One region of the Symbiopectobacterium purcellii genome, then DNA from elsewhere that is predicted to be linked to it. Evidence: predicted binding sites of a transcription regulator. Region 1 holds the regulator's gene; each other region holds the start of a gene.

The links. The regulator LexA, encoded in region 1, represses DNA repair genes until DNA is damaged. The targets are predictions, from matches to a motif close to TNCTGTATGTACATACAGNA.
Region 2: the regulator LexA is predicted to act here: its motif matches at 1,099-1,118, upstream of mutH (DNA mismatch repair endonuclease MutH).
Region 3: the regulator LexA is predicted to act here: its motif matches at 1,249-1,268, upstream of umuD (translesion error-prone DNA polymerase V autoproteolytic subunit).
Region 4: the regulator LexA is predicted to act here: its motif matches at 1,536-1,555, upstream of K6K13_RS12375 (DNA translocase FtsK 4TM domain-containing protein).

What each region holds. Positions count from the first base shown of each region.
Region 1 covers NZ_CP081864.1:483,262-486,382, forward strand. The annotation lists gene plsB (glycerol-3-phosphate 1-O-acyltransferase PlsB) at 1-920, opposite strand, end outside; gene K6K13_RS02195 (diacylglycerol kinase) at 1,049-1,417, shown strand; gene lexA (transcriptional repressor LexA) at 1,538-2,149, shown strand; gene zur (zinc uptake transcriptional repressor Zur) at 2,217-2,738, opposite strand; gene K6K13_RS02210 (pirin family protein) at 2,836-3,121, opposite strand, start outside.
Region 2 covers NZ_CP081864.1:4,176,879-4,179,999, forward strand. The annotation lists gene ptsP (phosphoenolpyruvate--protein phosphotransferase) at 1-119, opposite strand, end outside; gene rppH (RNA pyrophosphohydrolase) at 132-659, opposite strand; gene K6K13_RS19345 (hypothetical protein) at 820-1,044, opposite strand; gene mutH (DNA mismatch repair endonuclease MutH) at 1,363-2,043, shown strand; gene K6K13_RS19355 (TerC family protein) at 2,139-2,855, shown strand; gene K6K13_RS19360 (YgdI/YgdR family lipoprotein) at 3,044-3,121, shown strand, end outside.
Region 3 covers NZ_CP081864.1:1,878,099-1,881,219, reverse strand. The annotation lists gene K6K13_RS08815 (diguanylate phosphodiesterase) at 1-802, opposite strand, end outside; gene umuD (translesion error-prone DNA polymerase V autoproteolytic subunit) at 1,284-1,715, shown strand; gene K6K13_RS08805 (M48 metallopeptidase family protein) at 1,764-2,261, opposite strand; gene umuC (translesion error-prone DNA polymerase V subunit UmuC) at 2,506-3,121, shown strand, end outside.
Region 4 covers NZ_CP081864.1:2,634,182-2,637,302, reverse strand. The annotation lists gene trxB (thioredoxin-disulfide reductase) at 1-456, opposite strand, end outside; gene lrp (leucine-responsive transcriptional regulator Lrp) at 1,005-1,499, shown strand; gene K6K13_RS12375 (DNA translocase FtsK 4TM domain-containing protein) at 1,617-3,121, shown strand, end outside.

The DNA of each region.
Region 1 (3,121 bases):
TGACAAGGCACGTAAACCAGTTCATGGCCATCCTGTGCCAACTGGCGCACGCGCTCGGCATTATGCACGTTGATGCCTTGATACAGGCGGTTCCAGGTCCAGCTCAGAATGCGATCGGAAAGTCGCACGGCTTCATAAGAGAAGTCCGCGGCGATCTCTTCCATCAGGGCGATGGCATTTTGCTGCGCTTTCTCATGGGAGATTTTCTTGCTGCGTGCCTCATCTTCAACGGCTTTCTTGATGGCCTTAGAATCCAGCAGCTTATGGAATAACTCCTGACGTACTGGCAAGCGTGGACCAACGGCGGCCAGACGCTGACGGGCAAAGTGCATGCGGGCGACACGCGCCAGTTTGTGCGCTATGGTTTTGTCTGTGCCGTGTTCGGTGGCCATGTGGCGCAGCGACACGATGCTGGAGAAGCGCACAAAGCTGTCGCGTCCCAGCCAGATCACCGCAAAAAACTTCTCAATGCCATTCAACAGACGCAGGTGCGGCGTCGCGCCGTGCTGTCCTTCGCGGCCCGGAGAGCGGCCAAACATGACAGAAACGGGCACCATCTGTACATCGAGATAGGGATTGTTGCGGTGCAGATCCAGATAATCATGGAACAGTTTGACGGATTCCTGCTTGGGCGTGTAATAGCGGAACACGCGCGGACCATCGTTAATAAACACGTGGCTGGGCAGTGATACACCGTCAATTTCAGTCGGTTCCAGCGGATCGGGCAGTTCTAAAGCTTGGCATTTTGCGCGCAGCGTCAGTAAATCCGCCTGTGAGTTATAGGGCAGCACATAAAGGATGGGGCGAGACGGATCTAGCCCTAACTCCGCCACGGGATCGTTAGGAATTATCTTGCTTTTCACTAACAATTTAAGTGCGAAATTCAGTAATTTATAGTAAATTTTACGCCAGCCGGACATAACAACCAGAAGCCTCATGAGTAGCAATGCGCCGCAAGGATACCAGAAAGTACACGGGAGATCTGTGGTGTGAGACAACGGTGTTACGGGAAAATTGCAAAAAATCTCTGATAAACGGGTGAAAAAACATGAATAAGGCTACCGGGGTAACTCGGATTATCAAGGCAACCGGGTACTCTCTCAAAGGGCTGAAACAGGCATGGCAGCACGAAGCTGCATTTCGGCAAGAACTGATGCTGCTGGTGGTAGCGGTGCTGGTTGCGTGTTGGCTCCCCGTGTCACTGCTGGAGCGGCTATTGCTGATTGGCGTGGTGGTGGTAGTGGTGCTGATGGAGTTAGTCAACAGCGCGATTGAGGCCGTTGTCGATCGCGTGGGGACGGAGCACCATGAACTGTCCGGGCGCGCCAAGGATATCGGATCGGCGGCTGTGTTTGTGGCCTTGGTCTTTGCCGCCATTGTCTGGGTCAGCATTCTCTGGCCTCTGGTTCTGGGGTGATTTCAGCATGATTTTGGGGCAATGCTCATAAAAACACGGCTATTTGCCTCTCTGTCATTCCCAAGCCGCGATGACCTGTATATACTCACAGATAAACTGTATAAACAACCAGGGGGCGGGATGAAAGCATTAACAACCAGACAGCAGCAGGTCTATGATCTGATTCGCGATCATATTGCGCAGTCCGGCATGCCGCCAACGCGTGCTGAGATTGCCCAGCGACTGGGTTTCCGCTCACCTAACGCGGCGGAGGAGCATCTGAAGGCGCTGGCGCGTAAAGGCGTAATTGAAATCGTCTCCGGTGCATCACGCGGGATCCGCCTGCTGATGGAAGAAGAAAATGCCGGTCTGCCGCTGATTGGTCGTGTTGCGGCCGGTGAACCGTTGCTGGCGCAAGAATACATCGAGTGCCACTATCAGGTCGATCCGGCCATGTTCAAGCCGCACGCAGACTTTCTGCTGCGCGTCAGCGGTATGTCGATGAAGGACATCGGGATACTGGACGGCGATTTGCTTGCCGTGCATAAAACGCAAGAAGTGCGTAACGGACAGGTAGTGGTGGCGCGCATCGAAGATGAAGTGACGGTTAAGCGCTTGAAGCGTCAAGGTAATACCGTACAACTTCTGGCGGAGAATGAGGCCTTTGCTCCCATCGTGGTTGATTTGCGTGAGCAGAGCTTCAGTATCGAAGGGCTGGCCGTCGGCGTTATCCGTAACGGTGAGTGGAGTTAAATCCCGTTAACCGACAGGGCGCTTCTGTTCAGGAAAAGCCTTGTCGGGGACGTGATGCACGCTCAGATCAACGACCAGGTTTCGCATTTTTGATGGGCACCGTATGGTCGTGGTGGCAGTGCCCGTGTTCACGGCAATCAGCCACTTCCTGACAGGCCTCGCACAGGCCATGCGCTTCTACCACGCTGTGGCGCAGCGTAAAATTGGCGCTTTGTGCCAATTGCTGAAGAATGGCTTCAATGCCTTCCGTCTGACGTTCTGTCACTTGTCCGCAGCGATCGCAAATAAACAGCGCTGAAGTATGGCTATGCTCTTCAATGTGGTGACACATGACATAGCTGTTGGTCGATTCCACGCGGTGGATAAACCCTTGCTCCAGCAGAAAATCCAGTGCGCGATAGACGGTAGGGGGCTTGGCTTGCGGTTCTGAAGCGCGCAGCAGATCCAACAGATCGTACGCACTGATCGCGCCGTGTTGCTGCGCCATCAGCCGAAGCACTTCGAGTCGCTGTGGCGTAAGGCGTACGTTGCGCTGTTGGCAAATACTTTCCGCCTGGGCGAGGAGTTTGTCTTGGTCGCTTGAATCCATTGGCCTGATCCTACCGCATGATGATGAACATGTTGTTCATCTTACCATGTAAGGCATGGATCGCGCTGTGATAATCCATCAGTGGGTTTAATGCGCCTCAGGCAACCAGATCGATAAGCAGCGCACGCAGCGGGGCTTTGGCGCGGATAGTCAGCTGTTTTTCCTGCTGAATGAAGGCGCCGTCTCCACACTGTAACATCGCTGCGTTCTCTTGCGGCGTCATGGCTTCCATTGCACCGTGAATCACCTGAAAATAGGCGCGGTTGCCGTTGAGCGTAAACGTGTGCTGTTCGCCTTCGTCCAATTGCAGATGGTGTACCCAAACCTGCTGGCGAAGTTGCAGGCTGCTGTTTTCACCTTCCGGTGAGGCGAGCAGCTTGACC
Region 2 (3,121 bases), 1.2 Mb from region 1:
ATAGAACAGACTTCCGTATCCATCGCCTGGCAGGTCTCATTGACCAACAGATCCAGCGCATCATTTAAGCGCGATGCCGCCGCCACTTTCTCAACGATTTCTCGCAAACGCGTGAGCATGATGAGCGCGACTTATCCTCTTTTGCGCCGAGGCACCGAAGGCGCCCTCGCCGCGGCGTTCTCTTGCAGTTGTATAACCGGGCTGATAAATTCCTTCATCACCCGACGGTAAACGTCGCGTTTAAACGACACCACCTGACGCACAGGATACCAGTAACTCACCCAGCGCCAGCCGTCAAACTCCGGCGTGCCGCTGCTTTGCATATTGATATCAGATTCGTTGCACATTAACTGTAGCAGAAACCACTTCTGCTTTTGACCGATACAAACCGGTTTTGTATCCCAACGCACCAAACGTTTTGGTAATTTGTAACGTAACCAGCTGCGGGTTGAAGCCAGAATACGGACATCCTTTTTCCTGAGTCCCACTTCTTCAAACAGTTCGCGATACATGGCCTGTTCAGGGCTTTCCCCCGGGTTGATGCCCCCTTGCGGGAACTGCCAGGAGTGCTGGCCATAACGACGCGCCCAGAGCACTTCACCAAGCCGATTGCAAATTACAATACCAACGTTAGGGCGGTAGCCATCATCATCGATCACCGGACTACCTCGAAAACTTTCAATGCAAAGATGACCTGATTGTTTCACACTCCCGCCACCCGGTAAACTCCTGCTTAACAGCATTGATTCTACGAATAACCTGCCGCTAACCCACAGAAAGGGGAATAGTTATAAACAGCATGCATCAAGCATAGCGCTTTTATTCACTATTTTTGTGGATATCACTGTGCAGAACCAAATGAAAGCATGCGGAAAACATTTTCTCCATCGTTGAAACCACAACGCACCATCCAAAAAATCTTCCTTTATTTTCAAAAAATACCGATTTAACCCACGACATATTCACCGCAATTAAGCGGCGCAGAAAACCGGTGCACGGCAGAGTGGTGAAAGATTGCTCCACGACGGTTTTATCCACAGCCACGACGCAAAAATCGCATAATAAAATAACAAAAATCGCAAAAAATCGTGACGTCAAGGCTGTAAATCAAACCAGTAGTGAGGACTTATCCCGGTTATCCCAAAAATCTGTGGATAACCTGGTGTAAGATCCTGTTTATTGTCGGTGTCTATCCTTGAACAACGATAAAACCGACGTGATACCTTGGTGGGATAAATAAAAAAACACGCTATGAATCATGCTATTATTGTTTTCTTTTTGGCACGGCACCGCCCTGTTGAAAAACCTGATGAATGCTGTACTTTTTTTAGTCAATCTGACGACCTGTTTTCATAGGTGAATATGCCCAACCCGATTGCAACGCCACCAGCCGATGAGCATACGCTACTTGAACGCGCGCAAGCGCTTGCCGGTTATACGCTGGCAGAACTTGCCGCACGGGCAAACCTGCCGCTGCCAGCCAACCTCAAATGCGACAAGGGGTGGATAGGCGTGTTGCTTGAGCGCTTTCTCGGTGCCAGCGCAGGCAGCAAACCGGAACAGGATTTTCCAGATATTGGCGTAGAGCTAAAAACCATTCCGATTGACGATCGAGGCAGGCCGCTCGAAACCACCTTCGTGTCAGTGGCACCGCTAACCGGCAACAGCGGTGTGACATGGGAGAGCAGCCATGTGCGGCATAAGTTGGCACGGGTACTGTGGATCCCGGTGGAAGGATTGCGTGAAATTCCTCTCGGCGAACGCCATATCGGCACGCCACTTATCTGGAGCCCCTCTCCCGAGGAGGAGGAACTGCTGCGGCGGGATTGGGAAGAACTGATGGACCTGATTGTGCTCGGCAAGGTGGAGAGCATCACCGCGCGTCACGGCGAGGTACTACAATTACGCCCCAAAGGGGCCAACAGTAAGGCGCTGACGCAAGCAATCGGCGAGTTTGGTCAGCCCATCATGACCTTGCCGCGCGGTTTCTATTTGAAGAAGACCTTTACCGGCCCGTTGTTAGCGCGCCATTTTCATCTTTAAATGCCAGAGATAATGCGTATCGTTTTTTCTTGCCAGAAAACCGAATGTAAAGCGTATAATCTGCGTTTACATTTCGTTTAGGTTTGATTGATATAATTTTTGATTGGATTGTTGATCCGAATGCATGGCTGGCGCTCGGCACGCTGACCATTTTGGAGATCGTACTAGGTATCGACAACATCATCTTCCTTTCTCTGGTTGTCGCCAAGTTACCCAAAGCCCAACAAAATAAAGCGCGCCGTATCGGCCTTCTGGGTGCCATGCTGATGCGTCTTGGCCTGCTCGCCTCGATCGCCTGGGTGATTCGTCTGACCAACCCGCTGTTTACGCTGATGGATAATGAAATTTCCGTGCGCGATCTGATCCTGTTTTTCGGCGGCTTGTTCCTGATCTGGAAATCCAGTCGCGAAGTTCATGAGACGATCGAAGGCGGTTCAGAGGCACATTCCAGCCAGGTGCATTCCTTTTTCGGGGCTATTGTGCAGATCATGTTGTTAGATATCATCTTCAGCCTCGACTCCGTCATTACCGCCGTCGGCCTTTCCGACCATCTGTTTATCATGATGGCCGCCGTGGTGATTGCCGTAGGGGTGATGATGTTTTCAGCCCGCGCCATCGGTGAGTTTGTCGATCGTCATCCATCGGTGAAAATGCTGGCACTCTCTTTCCTGATTCTGGTGGGATTTACGCTGATTCTGGAAAGCGTCGATGTTCACGTTCCCAAAGGCTATATCTATTTCGCGATGTTCTTCTCAATGTCGGTTGAAGCGCTGAATCTGATGCGCAGCAAAAAAGCGACAAACGCAGAGTAATTCCCCAGCGGGTAGCCTTGGCTGCCCGCGCTCCCCTTTTCGGGTGAATCACTGATTATTTCCATTATTCCTACATTCTTCTTTTTCCCGCTTTGCTAGACTCATCTTGTATATTCATGTTTTTTGATAGAGATTAGGTCCTAAAAAGAACCATCGCCCATTTTTTTACTATTTGAGTGGATTACTTGATGACGATTCGACACAAAGCCATCGCGTTATGCTTTTTTGCCTTGTTGGTGAGTGGGTGTAGCAGCAACTATGTGATT
Region 3 (3,121 bases), 1.4 Mb from region 1:
CCAGGCCATTGCGATCGATCTGCTCCAGTAAAATATCAACGGCATTCGGCACCTTGACCAGCGACATCGGCAGCAAGTTAATAGAAATTTTATGGCTGCCAATATTGATATTTTTCGCCAGCGCCAACGCCCATGCTTTGGACGAAAGATCGGTTTCATGCAGTTTGTCGGGCGGGATCGACGCGAAATAATCCTGCGGCGACTCACCGTTCGGACCACGGATCAGCGCTTCAAACGAGCTGATTTGCCCACGCAGCGGTTCAATAATAGGTTGCAGCGCGAACTGACAAGGTTGCCCCAAAAACGACTGTTCGGGCGGAGAGGTAAAGGGCGGCGCTTCTGACAAGAACCCCCAGGATTCAGGTTCACTGCTGTAGGCCAGCTGTTTCTTCCAGCGGCCTTCAACAAAGGTACGAATAAATTTATAAACCCGGTCATCACTCGCCAGATTATAACGCAGCGCACCGGTTTTTATCACCGCTCGCAGCACGGCACCGGGTTTATCATGGCGTAAATCAAACAGCGCCATGCCCATATTGATAAAACGGCGCTTCGCCGCATAATCACGCATCAACTCAACCACACCGTCATGGCGAGGATCGTCGCAGATAGCGTCATACAGCTGATTCACCGTTTCGGGTTCACCTTCCAAAACCTGAAGAAAATGACTGCCATCAAAGATCAGAATGCCGGTCAGTTGCAGCGTCATATTACGCACCTGAGACTGCGCCACTAACGCATCGAGCAGCGATAGATCAAATGTTCGGCTTGCACGACTTCGGTAAATCAATGTAGACAGCATAAGACCCAGACTCTTAGAAAAAAAATAGGTGTTTCAATATTCCCATCATTAGGGAAAGGCATCACGATAGATAAGATAGCAGACAAGATGCCTCTCGCGTATCACCGTTTTTCCTAAACGTACAGCGCTGACAACCCGTGCTCAGCGGACGATCGCCGTTGTAAAGTGTCCACTAAAAGACACGCTCATGGACAAAGATTAGCAGTAACAAAATTCATCCTCCAGTTTTCAATACCCCGTATCACACCAATAACCCGTTGACATCAATGACTATGCCCGCAAATCGTTACCGAACAACACGGTAGAAAAGCGTTTCTTGCTAGTGTTGCAAGTACAGCAAACCGGAGAAAGCGTCACCACGCAAACCTTGCCTGTAAACCACTCGGTATAATAGTCCATTACAGGAAACTATCAGAAAAACGCTTGATCGATGGTCATTCCACATATGCTGTGTTTATATACATATATAGAGAAAATCATCATGTCGTTATCCACGCCCACACGGCCTCCACGCCTCAGCGTCAATGCCTCTTCGTTGCCCTTTTTTATCGAACACGTGCCCTGTGGTTTCCCCAGCCCGGCGCAGGACTACGTGGAAGATAGGCTAGATATCAATCAACTGGTGATCAAACACCCTAATGCTACCTACTTTATTCGCGTCAGCGGTGATTCGATGATTGATGCCGGCATTAGCGACGGCGACTTGCTGGTGGTTGATCGGGCATTGACGGCACAGCACGGTGATATCGTTGTGGCCGCCGTGGACGGCGAGTTTACCGTTAAGGAGTTACGCATCCGCCCTTTTATGCAATTGGTGCCGCATAACACGCGCTATTCACCGATACACTTCCAGCATGAGGAAGCGCTTGAGATCTTTGGTGTGGTCACCTTTACGGTAAAGGCGATGCGCTAGCGGAAGGAAAAAGAGCAATGCGCCTATCGTTCGACGCATGACATCCGGTTAAATCAGTCCTTCTTCTCTGCAAATCAACCACAAACGCATGTCAAACTCATACTGATGGTAGTCCGGCTCCATGTGGCAACAGAGTTGATAAAAGGCTTTGTTGTGGTCCTTCTCGCGCAGGTGTGCCAGCTCATGCACCACGATCATGCGCAAAAAGGCTTCAGGCGCGTTCCTGAACAGGGTCGATATCTTGATTTCATTCTTGGCTTTTAACTTCCCGCCATGATTTTTAGAGATAAAGGTATTGGTGCCGAGCGTGCCTTTAACGGGATTTAACGCACCGTCATAAATAATTTTAGCAAGCGCGCTTTCCTTTTTCAGATAGCGATTTTTTATGCCATTGACATAGTCGTAGAGCTGTTTGTCATTCGTCACGGTATGCGTTGTGGGGTACTTTTGTTTAACCACCGCAGCCAGCCTGCCAGCTTGCAGCAAGCTATCGACACTGGCGATCAGTTCTGATGGGTAATGCTTTATGTAATCCAGTTTGCTCATTGTGGCCGTAAACGCGTCAGCAGCAGTGAATGCACAGGGCGAAAAAGTTACGGACATGCTAATCGATTTTCCTCACCGAGGCTATCTGGCAGATACCGAACACCGTGTCATTTACCCGCATGGACAGTGAGTAAAAATAGTTATCCCGCCCTATCAATGGATTGCTGGCAGCACATGCAATACCACTTGATCGCTTTACCCCACAAATATACTGTATATAAACACATACCCAGAGATTCCCACCATGTTCGCCCTTATTGACGTCAATAACTTCTATACCTCCTGTGAAACCTTGTTTCGCCCAGACCTGCGCGGAAAACCGGTGGTAGTGGTGTCCAACAATGACGGTTGTGTGATATCCCGTTCACGAGAAGCCAAAACGTTGGGGATAAAAATGGCAGCGCCCTATTTCATGATGAAAAAAGCGTTTCCCGATGCGCAAATCGCCGTGTTCAGTTCTAACTACACCCTCTATGCCGACATGAGTAATCGCGTTATGGCCACATTGTTTGAGTTAGCGCCAACGCTGGAAATCTATTCGATCGATGAAGCCTTTATGGATTTGTCCGGCGTCAGCAACGCAACCCCGCTTGCCGTGTTAGGCCAACAGATCCAACAAAAAGTGCATAAAGAGATCGGGCTGTCGGTCGGTGTCGGTATCGCACAAACCAAGACGCTGGCCAAGCTGGCAAATCATGCCGCCAAAACGTGGCGAAAAACAGGCGGTGTGGTGGATTTGTCGAACACCGATCGGCAGCGCAAGCTGCTGTCACTGGTGCCCGTCAACGAGGTGTGGGGCGTAGGCCGGCGTATCAGCAAAAAGCTCAATCAGATGGGCATAGAAACCGCGCTGAATCTCG
Region 4 (3,121 bases), 2.2 Mb from region 1:
GACTACCGCAACGCGCTGGTTGCGGTAAAAGAAACCGTCACAGGTGGCGCAGGCAGACACGCCCTTGCCTTTAAAGGCCTCTTCGGAAGGCAGACCGATATAACGTGCGGAGGCTCCGGTCGCCACAATCAGGGCATCACAGGTATATTCTTCGCTGTCGCCAAACAGACGAAACGGACGCTGTTGCAAATCAACGCGCTGAATGTGATCGAAAATGATCTCGGTGTTGAACTTTTCAGCATGAGCGTGCATGCGGTCCATCAGCAACGGCCCGGTAAGACCTTCCGCGTCACCTGGCCAGTTTTCCACTTCCGTCGTGGTCGTCAACTGCCCGCCTTTTTCCATACCGGTAATCAACACCGGATGCAGGTTGGCGCGCGCGGCGTACACCGCAGCAGTATAGCCCGCAGGGCCAGAACCTAAAATCAATAGCTTGTGGTGCTTGACGGTACCCATGTGTTCCTCTTTTTTGCAACGGTCTACTTAACGCCGATTGTAAGGAAATTACCAGACTAAAAAAAGTAGGCAGCAAAATTGTTACCTATTTGTTTAATCGGTTGTGCCGATAACCCATACAATTCACTGATAACACAGCGTCATTTATTAGCGAAATGATTGAAAATGGTCTTACCGAGCGTACAGTAGGGTTTTATTTGGCAGTTTCTTCTGATTTTCATTGTTTTGCTTTGACAATCGGCTACCGTTTTGCGAAAACATCTAAGGAAGAGGAAACTATTTGTATGTGAATGGTTGAAAGCTCGGTTTTTCTTTATGTTGTGGCTTTTACCGTGCGACCCGCTGATGGTGCATTTATAACAGGACAGACAGGGTGTTGTGAACGCAGGGATGACATCGCGGTGCGACGTGGCGGTGAAAGGAGAGTGACGTAAAGCGACCCTTGATATACAAAATAGACAGCGCGTCTTCTTTTAGGGCTGCTCTGATACATTGATGTGGGTCGGAGTGTAGCAAGGGCAAGGACGTAGTGAAGAGAGACAATAAGAATGGTAGACACGAAAAAACGACCGGGAAAAGATCTTGATCGCATCGATCGCAATATCCTGAATGAACTACAAAAAGACGGCCGAATCTCTAACGTTGAACTTTCCAAGCGTGTAGGGCTTTCACCTACACCGTGTCTGGAACGCGTGCGCCGCCTGGAGCGTCAGGGCTTTATCAATGGCTATACCGCATTGCTGAACCCGCATTACCTCGACGCTTCACTGCTGGTGTTTGTGGAGATTACCCTGAACCGCGGTGCGCCTGATGTTTTTGAGCAGTTCAACACCGCTGTGCAGAAACTGGAAGAAATTCAGGAGTGCCATTTGGTCTCCGGGGATTTCGACTATCTGCTGAAAACACGCGTGCCGGATATGTCCGCATACCGTAAGTTGCTGGGTGAAACCTTGCTGCGCTTGCCGGGTGTGAACGATACCCGTACCTATGTGGTGATGGAAGAAGTAAAACAGAGCAATCGTCTGGTGATCAGAACGCGCTAAACGCAGGGGTGCAAAGCCCGCTAATTTCAGCTACACTCATGTGAATATATACAGTCACAGCGCCGAGTTCGCCTCGGCGTTTTGTCATGAACATGAACAGGACCCCTGGAGAGACGCTTGAGCCAGGAATACACCGAAGACAAAGACGTGGCGCTGAACAAACTCAGCGGCAGCCGTCGTTTATTGGAAGCGATTTTAATCGTTGTCGCGCTATTTGCCGTTTATTTGAGCGTAGCGCTGTTAAGTTTCAGCCCGTCTGACCCGAGCTGGTCACAAACGGCCTGGCACGAGCCCATTCATAATCTGGGCGGTGGCGTCGGCGCTTGGCTGGCGGATACCCTGTTTTTCATCTTTGGCGTTCTGGCCTATGCCATTCCGCCGATCATGTTGTCGCTGTGCTGGGTCGCTTTTCGCCAGCGCGATAATCAGAGCGATGTTGATCTGTTTACCCTCTCTTTGCGCCTGATTGGTACCTTGGCGCTGATCCTCACTTCCTGTGGTCTCGCCGCGCTCAATGTGGACGATCTCTACTATTTCGCCTCTGGCGGCGTGCTGGGCAGTTTGCTGAGCAGTTCGATGGTGCCGCGCTTCAACAGTATGGGTGCCACGTTGATTCTGCTCTGCGTGTGGGCGGCAGGCTTGACGCTGTTTACCGGCTGGTCATGGCTGACCATTGCGGAAAAAATCGGCGGAGCGGTGTTAGGCTGCCTGACGTTCTTCTCTAACCGTTCGCGCGCAGAAGATCGCTACCGTGATGAGGAAGACGATTCACAAGACGCTCTGGATCGCGAGGGTGAACAACCCGATACGCTAACTGCGTCAACGCAGGCAACAGCAGAAGACGTAGAGGCGGATGATATATTGTTGGCACCGGCTGCACGTGAGCGTGCACCGGATGACATAGCGCAAAACAGTACGTTGAGCGTTACTGACCCAACGGAGCCGCTCGCACCGATGCAGAAATCGACTGCGGTCGACACGATGCCAGATCCAGCGGGTTCGCCCAGCGCAGCCAATCTGGTCACGCCAGCAACGGTCGTCAGCCCTGATCCCGTTGCGCAGGATTCACTGCCGCCGCTTTACGCGTTTGAGTTGCCACAGGCTGCTGTGCCGGAAAATAGCGCGTTACCTGTCTTTTCGCCCTTGGGGGTACCCGATCGCGATCGCACGCCGCCGTTGGGCGCGATGCATGAACTGGGTGTACCCACCGTGGCAGCGGTCACGCCAGTGTCTAGCGATGCGGTGCCCTTTATGCCTGCCTTTACGGCCGCTGGGGAGGATAATCCTCAGGTGAAACAGGGCATGGGTCCAGAATTGCCGCGTCCGAATCCGGTGCGTATTCCTACCCGGCGTGAACTGGCCTCTTATGGCATCAAGTTGCCATCGCAGCGTCAGGCAGAAGAGCAAGAACGGGAAGCGCAACGGCAGGTACAGTTCCAGCCTGAAACGATCGAAAGGGTTGCGCCCGACGATGCTGACGATGATGGGGTCGCTCAAGAGGCTGCCTTGCGTCAGGCTTATCTGGAGCAACAAGAACAGCGCTACGGTGAGGATTATGCCGAACGCGAGCAGGATGAAGAGGCGCTGTTGCAGGCCCAATTAGCGCAGGCGTTTGCTCAGCA